Regions from separate parts of the Mesorhizobium sp. B2-1-8 genome, predicted to be linked through region 3. Evidence: predicted binding sites of a transcription regulator. Region 3 holds the regulator's gene; each other region holds the start of a gene.
What was found. Region 3 encodes PhoB, which activates phosphate uptake and scavenging genes when phosphate is short. Its sites were predicted from a motif close to TGTCATNNANCTGTCAT; they were not measured.

Region 1: the regulator PhoB is predicted to act here: its motif matches at 2,998-3,014, upstream of FJ970_RS04155 (PhoX family protein).
Region 2: the regulator PhoB is predicted to act here: its motif matches at 3,002-3,018, upstream of FJ970_RS14270 (acid phosphatase).
Region 4: the regulator PhoB is predicted to act here: its motif matches at 1,417-1,433, upstream of phnC (phosphonate ABC transporter ATP-binding protein).

Annotation. Positions count from the first base shown of each region.
Region 1 is NZ_CP083952.1:869,155-873,762, reverse strand. Features, by position in the region: gene FJ970_RS04160 (flavin-containing monooxygenase) at 1-742, shown strand, start outside; gene FJ970_RS04155 (PhoX family protein) at 934-2,937, opposite strand; gene FJ970_RS04150 (hypothetical protein) at 3,212-3,685, shown strand; gene FJ970_RS04145 (response regulator) at 3,865-4,527, opposite strand; gene FJ970_RS04140 (sensor histidine kinase) at 4,524-4,608, opposite strand, start outside.
Region 2 is NZ_CP083952.1:2,910,239-2,914,846, reverse strand. Features, by position in the region: gene FJ970_RS14280 (hypothetical protein) at 152-643, opposite strand; gene FJ970_RS14275 (DUF922 domain-containing Zn-dependent protease) at 702-1,340, shown strand; gene FJ970_RS14270 (acid phosphatase) at 1,393-2,928, opposite strand; gene FJ970_RS14265 (cytochrome-c peroxidase) at 3,142-4,377, shown strand; gene FJ970_RS14260 (putative bifunctional diguanylate cyclase/phosphodiesterase) at 4,582-4,608, shown strand, end outside.
Region 3 is NZ_CP083952.1:1,445,283-1,449,890, forward strand. Features, by position in the region: gene pstA (phosphate ABC transporter permease PstA) at 1-738, shown strand, start outside; gene pstB (phosphate ABC transporter ATP-binding protein PstB) at 735-1,538, shown strand; gene phoU (phosphate signaling complex protein PhoU) at 1,564-2,271, shown strand; gene phoB (phosphate regulon transcriptional regulator PhoB) at 2,291-2,980, shown strand; partial or broken gene FJ970_RS07095 (sugar kinase) at 3,102-3,290, opposite strand; gene FJ970_RS07100 (sterol desaturase family protein) at 3,361-4,332, opposite strand; gene FJ970_RS07105 (LysR substrate-binding domain-containing protein) at 4,445-4,608, shown strand, end outside.
Region 4 is NZ_CP083952.1:1,720,152-1,724,759, reverse strand. Features, by position in the region: gene FJ970_RS08465 (DapH/DapD/GlmU-related protein) at 1-536, shown strand, start outside; gene FJ970_RS08460 (DUF1868 domain-containing protein) at 671-1,381, shown strand; gene phnC (phosphonate ABC transporter ATP-binding protein) at 1,512-2,369, shown strand; gene phnD (phosphonate ABC transporter substrate-binding protein) at 2,479-3,387, shown strand; gene phnE (phosphonate ABC transporter, permease protein PhnE) at 3,446-4,402, shown strand; gene phnE (phosphonate ABC transporter, permease protein PhnE) at 4,406-4,608, shown strand, end outside.

The DNA of each region.
Region 1 (4,608 bases), 580 kb from region 3:
GCCGCAATGGAAGGGCATGCAGGCGTTCGCGGGCCGGATCATCCATTCGGCGGATTTCGGCGACGCCCAGGCCTATGCGGGCAAGAAGGTGCTGGTTGTCGGCGCCGGCAATTCGGGCTTCGACGCCCTCAATCATCTGGCGGGCATCGATACCGCCGCTGTCTGGCTGTCGGCCCGCAACGGCCCCGCTCTTTTGCCCAAGCGCGTCGGCAAGATCGCCGTGCACCGCCTCTCGCCGCTCATGGCGCGCCTGCCGCTGCGCGTCGCCGATGCGGTCATGGCGGTGACGCAGCGCCTGGTTTTCGGCGATCTCACCAAATTCGGCTTGCCGCCCGCGCCCGCCGGCGGCGCCAGCCGCCTGACCTCGGACTATACCGCGATCGCCGCCGACGATGGCGCCGTCGATGCCATCAAATCGGGCAGGATCGTGGTGGTGCCGGGGATACGGGAGTTCACCCGCGATGGCGTCATCCTGGCCAATGGCAGCCTGATCGCTCCCGACATCGTCATTGCCGCGACGGGCTACCGCACCGGGCTGGAGCGCATGGTCGGCGATCTCGGCGTCCTCGACGAGAAGGGCGTTCCGCTCTTCAACGGCGGCCAGGCCGATCCGAAACTGCCCGGCCTGTGGTTCACCGGCATGCGGCCGAGCATCCGCGGCTGCTTCGCCAATGCCGCCATTTTGGCCAGGGCGATAGCTGGGCGGATCGCCGGTCCCGGCCATCCGGGCACCTCACGCTGATTTCGGCTCCAGTAGTCGGAACCGACAGCCTCGGTCGGCATCTCCTCGTCGGCCTTGCCGGCATTGTTGAGGGCAAGCGAGGGTGAGAGCCAATTCACGCGCCAATCTTTCCCGAGGCTTGAATACAATACCGCACATAAAAAGAGGGGCCTCGGATCCCCGAAGCCCCTCCCGCTTTGTCTCGCCCGACGTCAGACGGCGATCTTGCCGCCGCCCTGTTTGGTGATCGCCACGACCGCCGGCCGCACCGGCATGTCGGGCTTGAAGTCGGGCCAGCGGGTCGACGGGTCCTCGTAATAGGAGGGCCGGCCAAACGCTTCCCAGTCCTCGCCACCGTCGCCCGGATGCTGGACGGCGACGAAGGCGGTCCGATCGTCCGGCGCGAACAGCGGGCCGCACATCTCGGCGCCGATCGGCACCCGGAAGAACAGTTTCGAGGTCGCCCGCGCCGGTCCTTCCGTGTCCACCGCCCACAGGCCGTCGGTGCGGCCGGTGGCCTTGGGGCCTTGGCCGTCGGTGGCGACCCACAGGCGCCCGGCCGAATCGACCGCGCAATTGTCGGGCATGCCGAACCAGCCATTGGCCGTCGTCGCGGTGGAGAAGGTGGCGCCGACATCGGCCACGGACGGGTCGCCGCATTTCAGCAGCACTTCCCACTTGCCCTTGGTGGCGGCGAAATCGCCGCCGTCCTCGACGATCTCGATGATATGGCCGAAGGCATTCCCGGCGCGCGGGTTGGCGGCGTCGACCTGATCGGCCTTGCGCTTGGAATTGTTGGTCAGCATGACATAGACCTTGCCGTTGCCGGCATTGGGCTGGATGTCCTCGGGCCGGTCCATCTTGGTGGCGCCAAGCAGGTCGGCGGCGCGGCGCGTCTCGATCAGCACGTCGGCCTGGCCGGCAAAACCGTTTTCCGCCGTCAGCGGACCCTGGCCGAACACGATCGGCATCCATTCGACCGAGCCGTCCTCGGCGAATTTGGCGACATGCAGCGTGCCGTCGTCGAGCAGGTCCTTGTTGGCCGCGCGGTCGCCGGCGTTGAACATGCCCTTGGTGACGAATTTGTAGACATAGTCGAAGCGCTCGTCGTCACCGAGATAGAAGACGACGCGGCCGTCCTTGGCGACGATCGATTCGGCGCCCTCATGCTTGAAGCGACCCATGGCGGTGCGCTTGCGCGGCACCGAATTAGGGTCGTTGACGTCGACCTCGACGATCCAGCCGAAGCGGTTGGGCTCGTTCGGTTCCTTGGCGAGATTGAAGCGGTCGTAATGCGCGCCCCATTCATAGGCGCCTTCCGGGATGCCGAGGCGCTTGTAGTTGGCGGCTTCCTTGTGGCCTTCCGGCAGCTCGCCGGAAAAATAGCCATGAATGTTCTCCTCGGCCATCACATAGGTGCCGCAGGGCGTGACGCCGCCGGCGCAGTTGTTGATCGTGCCGAAGACCTTCGTTCCCGACGGATCGGCATTGGTCTTGACGCGGTCATGGCCGGCGACCGGGCCGGACAGCGCCATCTCGGTGCTGGAGGTGATGCGGCGGTTGAGCTTGCCGTCGCGCACCACCTGCCACTTGCCGCCGTCCTTGCGGATCTCGACGATGGTGCCGCCATGGGCGGCCATCTCGACATCGACCTGCTCCTTCGAGAGCGGCGCCACCTCGGCCGACTTCTTGCCGTCCTTCTCGACGATCTTGACGAGGCCCGGGAACATCAGATGCGGGTTGGTGTATTCGTGGTTGACGACCAGCAGGCCGTGTTCGGCCGAACCGTCGATCGGGATATAGCCGACATAGTCGTTGTTGTAGCCGAACTGCCTTGCCTGGGCTTGCGCCGACTGCCTGGTCGGGTCGAATTCCGGCGAATCGGCAAACAGCGGATCGCCCCAGCGCAACAACACGTCGGCGTCGTAGCCCGGCGCGACATGATGCTTGTCGTCGATGCCGGCCTCCAGCTCGTCGAATTTGAAGGCGGAGCCGTCCGCGGCGCGGGCATCGCCGGCGGCGATCATGGCCAGCGGGCTGACAGTGGCGGCGATCGCCGAGACGGCAAGTGAACCTTTGAGGAAGCCACGGCGCGAAAAACGTGCGGCGATGATCTCGCCCATCGTGCGGTTTTCGCTGGGATTGTTGGCCTGGCCTTCGTTTTCCTCGAGCAGGCTGGTGCGGAATCGGGCGTCGGGGGTGCGATGTTCGGTCATGGGAGCCTCTGGCTTGGAGTGCTGGAGCTTGTTGCCTGTTCGACGCCTTACAGTCGGCTGATCACATTTTCGTGACAGGATATCGGCACTGCCGCTCCCTCACGATACCGTTTTTCATGCCGGGTCTGGGACTTTGGTCCAACCTTGCGCCTGCAAAGGTCCTGAGAGAGAAACGCAACGGTCGGAGGTCGCTTCCGGTCCCCACGTCTTTCGGCGATGTTGGTTGCACTGCAACGTTGGGGTGGGCGCGCCGGCTCAATCGACGGAGATCAGTATGCACGGATCGATCACGGCCCGTTGTTGCCGTCTGGCTCTGAGATCGGCGGCGCTTCTGGCGCTGACCGTCGCCCCCTATGGAGTTGTCTTCCATGGTTTCGTGCCCGGAATCGATGCCGCGACCGCACATGCCGACAAGGGCGGCAATGGTGGCGGCAACGGCGGTGGTAACGGCAACGGCGGCAGCGGCGGCAACAGTGGGAATAGTGGGAATAGCGGGAACAGTAACGGGAATAGCGGCGGCGGCAACAACGGAAAAGGCAAGGGGCAGGGCGACAACAACTCCAGCCATGTCAACGCCACGACCGGCGACAAGGTCGACGTGGACGGCAGCAAGATTTCAGTTCAGCACCCCGACGGCATGACGGAAACCATCGAGAACGGCCGTTTCAGGATGAAGGATGGGCTGGGCCGCACGATCATCGACCGCCGGGCCACACCGGCCGATGTCAGCCGTCTCAAGGGCCTGTGAATTTCGGCCCTGCGAATTTCGGCCTTGTGAAGCTGGTCAACAGGCAACGACCAGTTTCACACGTCACCTCCGCCGCCCCCCGGCGGAGGTGACCTCCTTTTGCGCGGCGTAGCGCTTTTCCTGGCGGAATGCGTAAAAACAAGAGCTGGAGCGACTCGGCGATCAAACGCTGAACCGCCCTATGAGAAGTCCCGCTCGCGGTCGCGAAACTCGCGCATCATGAGGGCTGCTTCAGTGCGGTTTCGCACGTTGAGTTTCGACAGCACCCCCGTCATGTGGTGCTTGACGGTCTTCTCCTGCAGCTCCAGGCGCAAGGCGACTTCCTTGTTGCTCAGCCCCTCCGCCACCAGCCGCAGGATTTCGGTCTGACGGCCGGTGAGTTGCCGCAGCCGGTCCGCCACGCCGTTGGCAGGCTGCAGGGACTGCACATCGGAAAGCAGCCGGGCCGACAACATCGGCGAAAGATAGCTTTCGCCAGCCGCCACGTTGCGCAGGATATCGGCGAGCGAGCGCGACCCGACGCCTTTGAGGACATAGCCGCGCACCCCCGCGTTCAGGGCCTTGGTCACATCGGCATTGGCCTCTGAAACAGTCAACAGGACGATCTTTTGGGCGGGATGGTCGGCAAGGATGTTTGCAACCGCGGCCAGGCCGCCGCCTGGCATCGAAATGTCGAGCAGCAAGATGTCGGGCTGCACGGTCGAGGCGATGCGTTCCGCGTCCTGCGCGGTCGCACCTTCCCCGGCCATCTCGAAGCCTCCGATCTCCGACAGGCTGCGCGTCACGCCTTCGCGGAACAGCGGATGGTCGTCGACAATGGCGATGCGGATTGCGCCCATCATGCTTGCTCCTCAACCGAAAGACGGATCACCAGCTTCGTGCCTTTCGGCCCGCTCAGGGTTTCGAACTGTCCGCCAATGCTT
Region 2 (4,608 bases), 1.5 Mb from region 3:
CATCTATCCGCTGGACACTGTGCCGTCCCTCGGCGCCTATTCCTCAGCGTCGGCAATTGGCGAAATCGCCGGCGACAGCGTCTTACTCCCCGTCCCTATACGGGGAGAAATGTCCGGCAGGATAATGAGGGGCAGCGCAACCTCTCGAGGCTCAATCCCCGTCACCTGCCGGCTTGGCCTTGCCGCATTGCGCCAGCACCTTGCCGATGGCGCCGCTCGAGCCCTTCAGCGGAAAACTGATAGCGCCATATTTGGCCGCGCTGACCGACAGATCCCCCTTCGAACGCAGCAGGTCGAGCAGCGGGTCGGCCTTGGTCAAGTCCGCCACGAAATAATTGTACATCTCCTCCAGTTGCAGCGTCTTCGTCACCGTCTTGCCGTCGGCCTTGAAGTCGAACGCGCCGCTGGTGCCCGGTTCCAGCTGCGGGCCGCTGGCACCAAGATCAAAGCTCAGCACCGGATTGTCGAAACAGGTCAGCATCAGATACGCGTCACCTTTCGGCCCGCCGCAGACGGAAGCGGTCAGCACGCTGCCGCCCTCGTCTTCTTCCATCTTCGCGCTCCAGCCGCAGGACGCGGCAAAAACCGGCTGCGCGCCGAGCAAAGCCGCCAAGGCACCGGCGGCAACGAGACATCTTTTCATGACTTCCCCCTCCGGGCATTTGCAGCACCCGCCGGCAGCATATAGGAAAAGCCGTTGAATGGCATTGCTTGTCCAGCAAGGCCGCGCCTTGGAGAGAGCGGTGTTGAGAGTCCGCCTGTGTCTTCTGACAGCCGCCTTGATGGCGTCGCCGCTCGCCGCGCACGCCGAATGGAAGCCGGTCGAGAAGGTCGAGACCTACGCCATTTCAGGCCAGTCCGGGCTCGAGCTCTACCGGTCGATCGGCCAGAACGGACCGAATGTCGGCATTGCCCGCGCCATTGCGTTCACCAATTTCAAGCTGACCTGGGGAGTCAGGGACTACAAGCCCAGGGGCAAGGGCTGCGTGCTGACGGCGGCGAAGCCGAAACTGATCATCACCTACACATTGCCAAGCCCCTCCGCGCCGCTGCCGCCGGCCGTCCAGAAGAGCTGGGAGGTATTCATCGCCGGCGTCAGTGCCCACGAGAAGGTCCACGGCGCCAGTATGATACAAATGGTCCATGACATCGAAGCCGCGACAGACGGCCTGACCGTTGCCGATGATCCCAAATGCAGCAAGACCAGGGCCGAGGTGGTCCGTCGGCTCGACGCAATCTCGAAGGCGCGGGTGCAGGCAAGCCGCGATTTCGACCGCGTCGAACTCGGCCAGGGCGGCAATCTGCAGAAGCTCATTCTTGCGCTTGTCAATGGCGGCTGAGAAGGCCACCGCGCGCTGCGGCGCGACGGCATATCGGCGTTTCGCCCGGTCCCTATCGGCTCAGATCGAGCGCCGCTGAGAGATCGCCCATCGGCGGCTGGTCGTTGTTGCGCAGTGCCTTGTCGCGGGCGACGATGCCGGTCAGCACCGGCAGATCGAAGCGCGCGGTGATGAAGCGCAGGATCGAGGTCGTGTCGTATTGCGTGTGGTCGACCGTGCCCATCCTGGCATAGGGCGAGATGATGAAGGCCGGGATGCGGTTGCCCGGGCCCCAGCGGTCGGCCTTGGGCGGCGCGACATGATCCCAGAAGCCGCCATTCTCGTCATAAGTGACGACGACCAGCATGTGGCCCCATTGCGGGCTTTTCTCCAGATGCGAAACGACGTCGGCCAGATGCTGGTCGCCGCTCGCCACGTCGGCATAACCGCCATGCTCGTTGAGATTGCCCTGCGGCTTGTAGAAGGTGACGGCCGGCAGCTTACCGTCATCGATCGCCTTGATGAACTCGGCGCCGTCCAGGCCGCCATCCCTGAGATGCTCGGTGCGCGCGGCGGTCCCGGGCGCGTAAGCCGCGAAATAGTTGAACGGCTGGTGGTGGAACTGGAAGTTCGGCACCGGCGTCGCGTTCTTGCCGTCCAGCGTTGCCTGCCAGGCGCCGGCATACCAGGCCCAGCTCACCCCCTTCAGCGACAGGAGATCGCCGATGGTGATGTCGTGCTGCGGCGGCAGCGTGGTGGGCGCGGCCGGGTCGGCGAGCGCCTTGTCGCCGCCCTCGGCCGGCTTGTTGTGGCTCGGCTGGTAGGGTGGCTGCATGGTGTTGACGGCGTAGAAGTCGGGCGTGATGGCGCCGTCATTGACGAATTTCGGCGCGCCGCCGAGCGCCGAGGCCGGCGAATTGTCGGCAACCTTCAGTGTCACGCCGTCGGGCTCGACGACGGCGATCTGGTCCTTCACCGGGCTGGTGTCGGCGTTGGGATAGACCGGCGTACAGGCGCAGGCGAGCTGGAAATGGTTGAGGAACGAGCCACCGAAGGCGCCCTGGAAGAAATTGTCGGCCAGCACGTATTTCTTCGCCACCGCCCACATCGGCAGGATCGAACCATCATAATGACCCATGACCAGGCCGCCGGAATCGGCCCAGGCGACGAATTTGTCGTTCTTGCCGCCGTCGATCTGCATCTGCTCCTGATAGAAACGGTGCCACAGATCGTGGGTGATGACGTTGGTGCCCTCGTTGAAACCCTTGGGGTCGTCTATGGCGAAGGCGGCGTTGGCGAGATGCGCCGTCTGCGCCTCCGTCACCGCGGGCGTGACACCTTTTCCGGTCAGCCCGCCCCAGGCCGGCGGAAGTTCGGCGAGCGGCTTGCCGTCGCGGTCGAACTGGCGCGCCTGGTCGGTCGAGACATTGGCCAGCCCATTGGCGCCGGGGAAGCCGCCATAGAGATTATCGAAGCTGCGGTTTTCGGCATAGATGACGACGACCGTGTCTATCTTGTCGAAGCCGGGAGGGGCGGCATTGGCCGCCGCGAGGGGAACCAGGGCCGAACCGGCCAGACAGAAGGAAGTGAGGAGCTTGAGCCTCGTCATGGAAAGACCTCGTGGCTTGACTGTGGCTAGAGAGACGCGCGGGGAACCATAGCGGCAGGTAACGTGGATGCCTTGTCACCTTTGTGACATCCGCCGCCTCGGCGAACACGGTTTCGTGAGCACTGGGGCCGGTCATCAATCCGTTGCACTGCATTCCTATTCCCGGGCCAAAGCGGACCTTGCCCCATGAAGACGAGACGATGGGAAAGCCTGATGATCGCGATTGCCGCGATCTCGACCTTCGCACTTGCCGCGCTCGCGAATACGGCGGACGGCGTCCATCCCGGCCCGCTATCGCGCGCGCAAGCGTTCGCGCGCGCCGAGGCGCTGACCGCCTTGGGCCGAAAAATGTTCTTCGACCCTGCGCTGTCGGCCTCGGGCAAGCAGGCCTGCTCGTCCTGTCATGATCCGCGCCACGCTTTCGGTCCGGCCTCGGCATCTCCGGTCGAGATGGGAGGCCCGAACCTCGACCAGTCGGGCGTGCGCGCCGTGCCGTCGCTGCGCTATCTCCAGGCGGCACCTGCCTTCACCGAGCATTTCCACGATTCCGAGGACGAAGGCGACGAGAGCGTCGACAACGGTCCGACCGGTGGCCTGACCTGGGACGGCCGCGCCGACCACGGCAAGGACCAGGCGAAAATCCCCCTGCTCTCGCCCTTCGAGATGGCCAACAAGGATGAAGCAGCCGTCTCCGCCTCCCTGCGCAAGACCGCCTATGCCGATGACTTCAAGGCCGTGTTCGGGCAGGATGTCTTCGAGCGCCCGGGCGACGCCTTCACCGCCGCCGCCGAGGCGCTTGGCACGTTCGAGCAGAGTGCCGCCGATTTCTATCCCTATTCCAGCCGCTACGATGCCTTCCTTGCCGGCAAGGCGACGCTGTCGGCGCAGGAACTGCGTGGCCGCGAACTGTTCGAGGACGAGGCGAAAGGCAATTGCGCCTCCTGCCATCTCAGTGAACCCGCCAATGACGGCGAGCCGCCGCAATTCACCGATTTCGGGCTGATCGCCATCGCCGTGCCGCGTAATCCGGCGATCCCGGCCAACGCCGACCCCGCCTATGCCGATCTCGGCCTGTGCGGTCCGCTGCGCACCGATTTTCGCGGCCGCACCGATTATTGCGGCCTGTTCAAGACACCGACGCTGCGCAACGTCGCGCTGCGCAAGAGCTTCTTCCACAACGGCTATTTCCACACGCTGCGCGACGCCGTCGCCTTCTATGCCAGCCGCGACACCGACCCCGGCCGCTGGTATCCGAGGAATGCCGACGGCACGGTCGACAAATATGACGATTTGCCAAAGGCTTACTGGCCGAACCTGAATCAAGACCCACCCTTCGACGGCAAGAAACCCGGCGACAAGCCGGCGCTGAACGACGCCGAAATCGACGATATCGTGGCGTTTCTGCAGACGCTCACCGATGCCGATCAGCGGACCGAGCCAGCGAATTGAACCCTTGGACCTCGCGCGGGCCGACGTGCCGGATTGGCCGCGCCCGCGAACCAGTTTCTGGCCTTGCCGGATTGCCGCGCGGGCCGGGAGGAACGGTAAAGAAGGACATTCGTCATTAGGGCTTCCTAAACTGCTCTGGGGTATCCCTTGCCAATCGATGGTAGGACGCCGATGAACGCATTCGGGCGAGCAGTCGGATTTGTGGTGATCCTTGTCACCGGCGCAGCAATG
Region 3 (4,608 bases):
GCGTTGATCTACAAAGGCGTAGCAGGGCTCTCGCTTGATGTGTTCACGCAGATGACGCCGCCGCCCGGCGATGCCGGCGGCCTGCTGAACGCTGTCTATGGCAGCGTGGTGATGACGGTCATCGCCGTTATCGTCGGCACGCCAATCGGTGTTCTGGCCGGCACCTACATGGCCGAATACGGCCGCTTCTCGAAACTCACCACCGTGGTGCGCTTCATCAACGACATCCTGCTGTCGGCGCCGTCGATCATCATCGGCCTGTTCGTCTACGAATTGATGGTGCGGCCGATGGGGCATTTCTCGGCGATCGCCGGCGCCGTCGCTCTGGCCATCCTGGTCATCCCCGTGGTCGTGCGCACCACCGAGGACATGCTCAACCTGGTGCCGAACGCCTTGCGCGAAGCCGGCACCGCTATCGGCGCGCCGCGCTGGGTGGTCATCAAATCAGTGGCTTACCGTGCCGCACTTTCCGGCATCGTCACCGGCATATTGCTGTCGATCGCCCGCATCTCCGGCGAGACGGCGCCGCTGCTCTTCACCGCGCTGAACAACCAGTTCTGGTCGAGCAATCTCAACGCGCCGATGGCCAGCCTGCCGGTCACCATCTTCCAGTTCGCTCTCAGCCCCTATGAGGAATGGCAGCAGCTGGCCTGGACCGGCGCACTCATAATCACATTGACGGTTCTCGCGCTCAGCATCTTTGCGCGCAGCCTGACCGGACGCAGAGAGGACAAATGAGCCAGATGTTGTCTGCAGACATGACGATTGCCACCGAGGCAGCCGCCAAGGCGAAGATCGAGGTCAAGAACCTCAATTTCTACTACGGCCAGTCGAAGGCGCTGAAGGACATCACGTTGTCGCTGCCCGAGCGCAGCGTGACGGCCTTCATCGGACCGTCGGGTTGCGGAAAGTCGACGCTGCTGCGCGTCTTCAACCGCATCTACGAGCTCTACCCCAAGCAGACCGCCGAGGGTCAGGTGCTGCTCGACGGCCAAAATGTTCTCGACCGCTCGCAGGATCTCAACCTGCTGCGTACCAAGATCGGCATGGTGTTCCAGAAGCCGACACCGTTCCCGATGTCGATCTATGAGAACATCGCCTTCGGTGTCAGGCTCTACGAGAAGATCAGCAAGGCCGAGATGGACGGCCGTGTCGAACAGGCGCTGAAGCGCGCGGCACTGTGGACCGAGGTCAAGGACAAGCTGAACGCCAGCGGCCTCAGCCTGTCGGGCGGCCAGCAGCAGCGGCTTTGCATCGCCCGCACGGTGGCGGTGAAGCCGGAAGTCATCCTGCTCGACGAGCCGGCCTCGGCGCTCGACCCATTGTCCACCGCCAAGATCGAGGAACTGATCGACGAGTTGCAGGCCGACTACACGATCGTCATCGTCACCCACAACATGCAGCAGGCCGCGCGCGTCTCGAAGCAGACGGCTTTCATGTATCTGGGCGAACTGGTCGAATTCGACAAGACCGAGAAGATCTTCACGTCGCCTCGCGAGAAGCGCACGCAGGACTACATCACCGGCCGTTTCGGCTGATCTCACGCATACGAGGACCAGGATCATGGCCGAACACACAGTCGCAGCCTTCGACGAGGATCTCGGACAGATCAGCAGGCTGATCAGCGACATGGGCGATCTCGCCGGCACGATGGTCGGTGGCGCCACCAAGGCGCTGCTGAATTCGGACAGCGCGCTGGCACAGCGCGTCGTCTCCGACGACGCCATCATGGACGCGCGCCAGCGCGAACTCGACGACCGCGCCATCACCCTGATCGCCAAGCGCCAGCCGATGGCCGACGATCTGCGCCATGTCGTCGGCTCGATCCGCATGGCGGGCGATCTCGAGCGCATCGGCGACCTTGCCAAGAACATCGCCAAGCGCGTCGGCTCCGTCGGCCTCACCGCCACGCCGCGCGACCTGTCGCACTCGATCGACTCCATGGCGCAGCTGGTGCTGATCCAGGTGCAGGGCGTGGTCGAGGAATATGCGGCCGGCGATGCCGCCGCACTCGCCAAGCTCAGGAACGACGACGAACGCATCGACGTCAAATACACCTCGGTGTTCCGCGAACTCCTGACCTACATGATGGAGGATCCGCGCAACATCACGGCTTGCACGCATCTTTTGTTCTGCGCCAAGAACCTCGAACGCATCGGCGACCATGTGACCAACATCGCCGAGAATGCGTACTATGTGCTGACTGGCACGCAACTGCCCGCCAATCGTCCGAAGCAGGACGAGACGGCGATGTCGGTGCCGGCGGCTTGACGGCAGGGATGATCAATCGATGATCGCGCCACGCATCATGGTGGTGGAGGACGAGGAGCCGCTCGGTGTGCTCCTGCGCTACAATCTGGAATCGGAAGGGTACCAGGTCGAGGTGGTGACGCGCGGCGACGAAGCCGAGATCCGCCTCCAGGAGAACGTGCCCGACCTCCTGGTGCTCGACTGGATGGTGCCGGCGGTTTCCGGCATCGAGCTCTGTCGGCGCCTGCGAATGCGGCCCGAGACCGAGAGGCTGCCGATCATCATGCTTACGGCACGCGGCGAGGAGAGCGACCGCGTGCGCGGCCTTTCGACCGGTGCCGACGACTATCTGGTCAAGCCGTTCTCGACGCCGGAATTCATGGCCCGGGTCAAGGCGCTGCTACGCCGCGCCAAGCCGGAAGTGCTGTCCAGCGTGCTCAAGGTCGGCGACATCGTGCTCGACCGCGAATCGCACCGGGTCTATCGCAAGAAGAGCGAGATCCGGCTTGGCCCGACCGAGTTCCGGTTGCTAGAGTTCATGATGCGCCATCCCGGTCGGGTGTTCTCGCGCAGCCAGCTGCTCGACAATGTCTGGGGCGAGACGATCTATATCGACGAGCGCACCGTGGACGTGCATGTCGGACGGCTGCGCAAGGCGGTCAACAATGGCCGCATGCCCGACGTCATCCGCACCATCCGCGGCGCGGGCTACGCGATCAGGGAAGACTAGACGTCTGTCCCATCTCGGTGAGATCGGAATGGGGAGCGCCCACGTGTATGATTGTGCACCTTCCAGAGCAAAACAATCATGCATGCCGCGCCGATCACATGGAAGAAAAACAAATCCCGATGTCGAAGGAGATCGATTTCGAATGCTGGCCGCCGGCGGTGTGGGCGATCGCCTCGCGCAGTGCCGGCTCGATCAGGTCGAAGGCCGCCGCGCAGACGCCGACCATGGCGACGGGTGCGGGATCGATCAGCGCGAACAGGCTGCCCAGCCCATAACCCAGCGCCTCGCCGGCCTTGCCGTAAAGAGATCGGGGGCTGGGGCGGTCTGCGGCGTAAACCTGCCTGAGGACTTATATCACGTGCCCCTTCCGCCGGCATGACCTATAGCCGGCGCCGCGCGGCAAGACGCGCCTTCATCCGTGCCTTTGCCGATTCAGTGCCATCGTGGAAGGTGTCGAACCACTTGTCCCATGGCACTTCCAGCGTGCCGTAGTTCACCTCAAAGTAGCGATGATGAAGCTGGTGGTGGAAGGTGCCCAGGTCGACGCGCTTGCGCCCGGCCAGCCAGAGCCCTTCGAACCCGGTATGGGTGGTAATGGCGTAAAGGCCATAGAACATCAGGTGGCAGATAAGATGCATCGGGCTGGACGGAACAACGAAATGGACCAGCGCGGTTCCGAAATAGAAAATGTGTTCAACCGGGTGCATCGCAAGGCCCGACCACGGCCCCACATCAATATTGCGGTGATGCAGCGCGTGGATGCGGTAAAGGAGCTTCGTATGGAGCAGCCGGTGAATCCAGTAGAAGTAGAAACTCTCCCAGATCGGGATCAACAGGAAGAGGCCGACGAACCAGACCGGGTGGCCGGACCATGTTAGAGTCGGCGCATAGCCATTGGCCATCGCCCACCAGACCAGCGCCTCGTATGCCGACCAGATCGTTACGCCCGAAGCCAGCGACCAGAATACGTTGTCGGCCAGTTGGCTGTCGAAACTGAAGGCGCGCCCCTTGCGCGGGTAAGGGCGCGGATCAAACTTTTTGTCGGTGCCCTGCAACTGGTGGCGGTGAAAAACAAGATGCAGCCCCTGCGCTACAATTACCGTCAGGCCGAAGTTTCGTAGCCAGATCACCCCGATCCATAGCCCTGGCTCCTTCGCCTGGGCAAGCGTGGGGCTGGCCAAGGCATAAGCCGCGAAGGCCAGCCCCACGATGACGAGATTGATTGAGACAGGCAGCCAGCTTCCGACATACCAGCGAAAGATCGCTGCGAGGTTCAGCGGCCAGCGCCAGATCGGCGCAATCTCAATGGGCAGGCTGTCGGGGACGTGGTTCCATTCCTTCCGGTCTGACATCGATGTCGCTCTTTTCCGGCCGTGGTTCATGCGCAGGGTATTGCTCAGAAATTGACAACACAAAGAATATCTTTTCAGGTATTGGGGTCATTTTAATTGACGGTAAGATCTCATGAAAACACCGCACCCGACCTGGCTGCTCGCCTTCGAGGCGGCGGCGCGGTATGGCAGTTTCACCGCCGCGGCCACTGAGCTGAACCTGACCGCAGCGGCCGTCAGCCAGCATATCCGCCTGCTGGAAAAGCATGTCGGCGCGCGGCTGTTCGAGCGGCTGCC
Region 4 (4,608 bases), 270 kb from region 3:
TCGCCGACCGCAGCCGGGTTTCGGAAAGCGAGCTCGGCGATTATTCCTACATGATGCAGGACTGCGCCGTCTGGTGTGCGACGATCGGCAAATTCGCCAACATCGCGGCCAGCGTGCGCCTCAACGCCACCAACCATCCGACATGGCGGCCGACGCTGCACCACTTCACTTACCGCGCGTCGGACTATTGGGACGACGCTGAGCATGAGAGCGAATTCTTCGCTCAGCGTCGCGCCAAGCGCGTCACCATAGGCCACGACACCTGGCTCGGCCACGGCTCGACCGTCCTGCCCGGCGTCACCGTCGGTGATGGTGCCGCGGTTGGCGCTGGCGCGGTCGTCTCGAGGGACGTCGCGCCCTACACCATCGTCGCCGGCGTGCCGGCCAAGCCGATCCGCGAGCGCTTCGACCGGCGCACCGCCGAGCGCTACCAGGCACTGGCCTGGTGGGACTGGGACCATGCCAGGCTACGCGCTTCGCTCGACGATTTTCGGGATTTGTCGGCCGAGGCGTTCCTGGAGAAATACGAAGGATAGCGCAATTCCAGGAAAACTGGGAACCGGTTGCGTCAGGCAAAGAGACAGAGCCCTCACATCATCGTCGTAGAGCGAGCCTGTTCATATCCCTGACATAAGATTCGGACAGGACGCCATCTCCCAAGGAGATCGCCATGCTCGAAACTGTCAGGCCCTCGCTCGCCGGATTCTTTGCCGGCTCCAATCCGTCGCCGCCGACGCATCTCGGCACGCGCTACGACGCGTCGGGCAATTTTCTCCTCGAGCCCGGCAACACCGTCGTCAGCCATCTGGTCAGCGGCTCGCCATCCGAAGCGGTGGTGCTCACTGTACGCAATCGGATGATGGCAATGCCGGACGCCGATCGCCTCGCCTTCACGCCGGTCTCCAGCCTGCACATGACGCTGTTCCAGGGCATCATCGAATATCGCCGCCGGTTGCCTTACTGGCCGCGGGACGTCCCGCTCGACACCAGCATCGACGCCATGACCCGGCTCTATCTGGAGCGCCTCAAGGGTTTCGAGGGCGCCGGCCCGTTCAACATCGAGGTGCTCGAGATCGTGCCGACCGGCCTCACGGTTGCCGGCGCGACCGACGAGGACATGCGCATCATGCGTGCATGGCGCGATGCTCTGACTGTGCCGTTCGGCTACCGGCACCCCGACCACGACAATTACGTCTTTCACATCACCTTCGCCTACCAGATCCAGCGTCTCGCCGACGACAGCGCTGCCGCATGGCAGGCACTGTTCGACGATTGCCTGGCGCTTTTCGCGCGGCAGGCTCCGGTGATCGAGATCAAGGCCCCCGCCTTCTGCGCATTCCGCGACATGAAACATTTCGAGGAATTGCTGGTGCTTGGCTGATCGCCAGCAGGACGCCGACCGTCGTATCTGTGGAGCGTAACAAAACTGACATGCCGGCGACACGGCAGGTTCATGTGGCTGCGTTAGGCGAGAGCCTGACGATCAATATGGACCGGACTGGAACCAGCCCATGTCAGCAAGCTCTGCCACGCTCGAAATCCGCGGCGTCAGCCGACGATTTGGCAAGAACACCGCCGTCAGTGACGTCAACATCTCGATCCCGCAGGGGCAGATGGTTGGCGTCATTGGCCGTTCGGGCGCCGGCAAGTCGACTCTTCTTCGCATGATCAACCGTCTTGTCGATCCCAGCCAGGGGTCGATTTTTTTTGACGGCGCGGAGGTTTCCCAGTTGCGCGGCTCGCCCTTGCGGCGCTGGCAGCGCGATTGCGCCATGATCTTCCAGCAGTTCAACCTGGTGCCGCGCCTCGACGTGCTGACCAACGTGCTGCTCGGCAAACTGAACCACCGCTCGACCCTGTCCAACCTTCTCGGCATGTTCTCGCGCGCCGAGTGCGCAGAGGCGGTCGCCGCGCTCGAGCGGCTCGACATCGCCCGTACGGCACTTCAGCCGGCCGGCACCTTGTCTGGCGGCCAGCAGCAGCGCGTCGCCATCGCCCGCGCCATGATGCAGCAGCCCAGGGTGATCCTCGCCGACGAGCCGATCGCCTCGCTCGACCCGCTCAACGCCAAGGTGGTGATGGATTCGCTGCAGGACATCAATCTGCGCGAAGGCATCACCGTCGTCACCAACCTGCATACGCTCGATACCGCTCGTACCTATTGCAACCGCGTCATCGGCATGGCCGCCGGCAAGGTCGTCTTCGACGGGCCGCCCGAAGAGCTCGACCGCGACGCCGTGCGTCTTGTCTACGGCGCCGACAGCAATGGCGGCGAGATATCGGAGGTCATCACCTCCACCAGCGTAGCCTTCAAGCAGAAGATCGCCGCATCCGCCGGACCGCTCGAACCCGCATTTCCGGGATACTGAGCCCATTACGGGCATAGCGAGCAGCCTGGATCGTCCGCCCGCGTCAAGGGCACTTGTCAAGATCAAGAACGCTGCCGGCGCGGGGCCGGAACTTACAGGAGAGATATCAATGTTCAGGAAGATGGTTTTCGGTGCCGTTTCGGTGCTCGCCATGGCCACCAGCATGGCCCACGCCGCCGACATGAAGGAATTTCGCGTCGGCATTCTCGGTGGCGAAAACGAAACCGACCGGCTGCGCAACTACCAGTGCCTGGCCGATCACCTGAAGACGGAATTCGGCTTCGAGAAGGTTTCGCTGTTCCCCGCCGCCGACTATGACGGCGTCATCCAGGGCCTGCTCGGCGGCACGCTCGACTTCGCCGAACTCGGCGCTTCCGGCTATGCCAGCGTCTATCTCAAGGATCCGAAGGCGGTTACCCCGATCCTCACCACCAAGCAGACCGACGGCGCCACCGGCTATTATTCTATCGGCCTGGCGCTGAAGACCTCCGGGATCACCGACATCAAGTCGGCCAAGGGCAAGAAGCTCGGCTATGCCGATCCGGATTCGACCTCCGGTTACCTGATCCCGCTGACCCAGATTCCGAAGACCACCGGCGCCTCGAACGAAGCCTTCTTCGCTTCGACCCAGTTCAACGGCGGCCACGAAAACAACGTTCTGGCCGTGCGTGATGGCAAGGTCGACGTCGCGGTCGACGATTCCTCGGGCATCGGCGACTTCAAGAACGGCTACACCTCCGGCACCTTCCACAAGGAAGTCGCCAAGGGCGCCGTCGACCCCAACGACTTCGTCGAAGTCTGGCGCTCGGGCCTGATCCCGAACGGCCCGCTCGTCGTGCGCACCGCGATAGGCGACGACATGACCGCCAAGCTGGCCGCCTTCTTCACCGATCTGCCCAAGAAGGACAAGGCTTGCTTCGAAGGCGTCGAAGGCGGCGACTTCACCGGCTACGTTCCGGTGAAGCCGGACTTCTACAAGGTCATCGTCGAAGCCCGTAAGGCAGCCATCGGCGGCTAACGGCGAAATTGCAAAGGGGCGGTACTTCGAAGTACCGCCCCTTTTTGCATCTCCGATCATGACCCTTTCCGTGACAACCCCCTCCGGCGCCACCCACCAGACGGCCGATGCATGGCGACGCCAGACGTCGCTGCGCCGGTTCTATACCGTGCTCGGCGTCGGACTGCTGCTTGCCGCGATGCTCTCCAGCATGTGGTTCGCCGACGAAGCCAATGCCGGGCATTTCTTCGACCGGCTGCCGCACATACTGGATTTCCTGAGTTGGCTGGTCCCGAGGGACTGGAACGACGTCTGGCGGGCGCTGTTCGACATCGCCTCGCCGCATGATACCGGCACCCAGGAATTCAACTTCCCGCTTGGCCGTGTCTATGTGTGGGGCGGTTTCTACGTCCCCGAATATTTCGAGCTGATGCTGACCACGGTGAACGTGGCGCTGGTCTCGACCTTCATCGGCTTCATCCTCGCGGTACCTTTTTCCTTCATCGCGGCGCGCAACCTGACGCCCCATCCGGCTCTGCGGCTGGTGGTCAAGCGTTTCATGGAATTGCTGCGCGCCTTTCCCGAGATCGTCATCGCCGGCCTCTTCGCGGCCATCGTCTCGACAGGTCCGATCGCTGCCATCATCGCCATCGGCCTGCATTCGATCGGCGCGCTCGGCAAGCTGTTCTACGAGATCAACGAGAACATCGACATGCGTGCCGAGGAAGGCCTGACGGCGGTCGGCGCCAACTGGTTCGAGCGGGTGCGCTTCGCCGACCTGCCGCAGGTGTTGCCCAATTTCGTGTCCTATACGCTTCTGCGGGTGGAGATCAACGTGCGGGCCTCGACCATCATTGGCGCCGTCGGCGGCGGCGGCATCGGCGAAGAACTCAAGCTCTCCATCTCCCGCGGCTTCGGCGCCAAGACGCTGGCGCTGGTGCTGCTGCTGTTCACCACCATCTTCATCATCGACCAGTTTTCCGCCTGGCTTCGCCGCAAGCTGGTCGGCGAACAAGCCTTTATGATGGGGGTGTAAATCATGACGACCATGACCGCCGAGGAGATTCTGTCGATCGAGGCACGCCATCCGCAGGTGTTCCAGCGCCCGGCGTACAAGCGCTTCGGTCCGCTGCTCCTGTTCGTTGGCACTCTCCTCTACCTGGTCTATGCCTTGTGGTTCTTCAGCCTGCCGCAGGTGTTGCGGGAATCGCACTGGGAGCGCCTCCCGCTCTTCCTGACGCA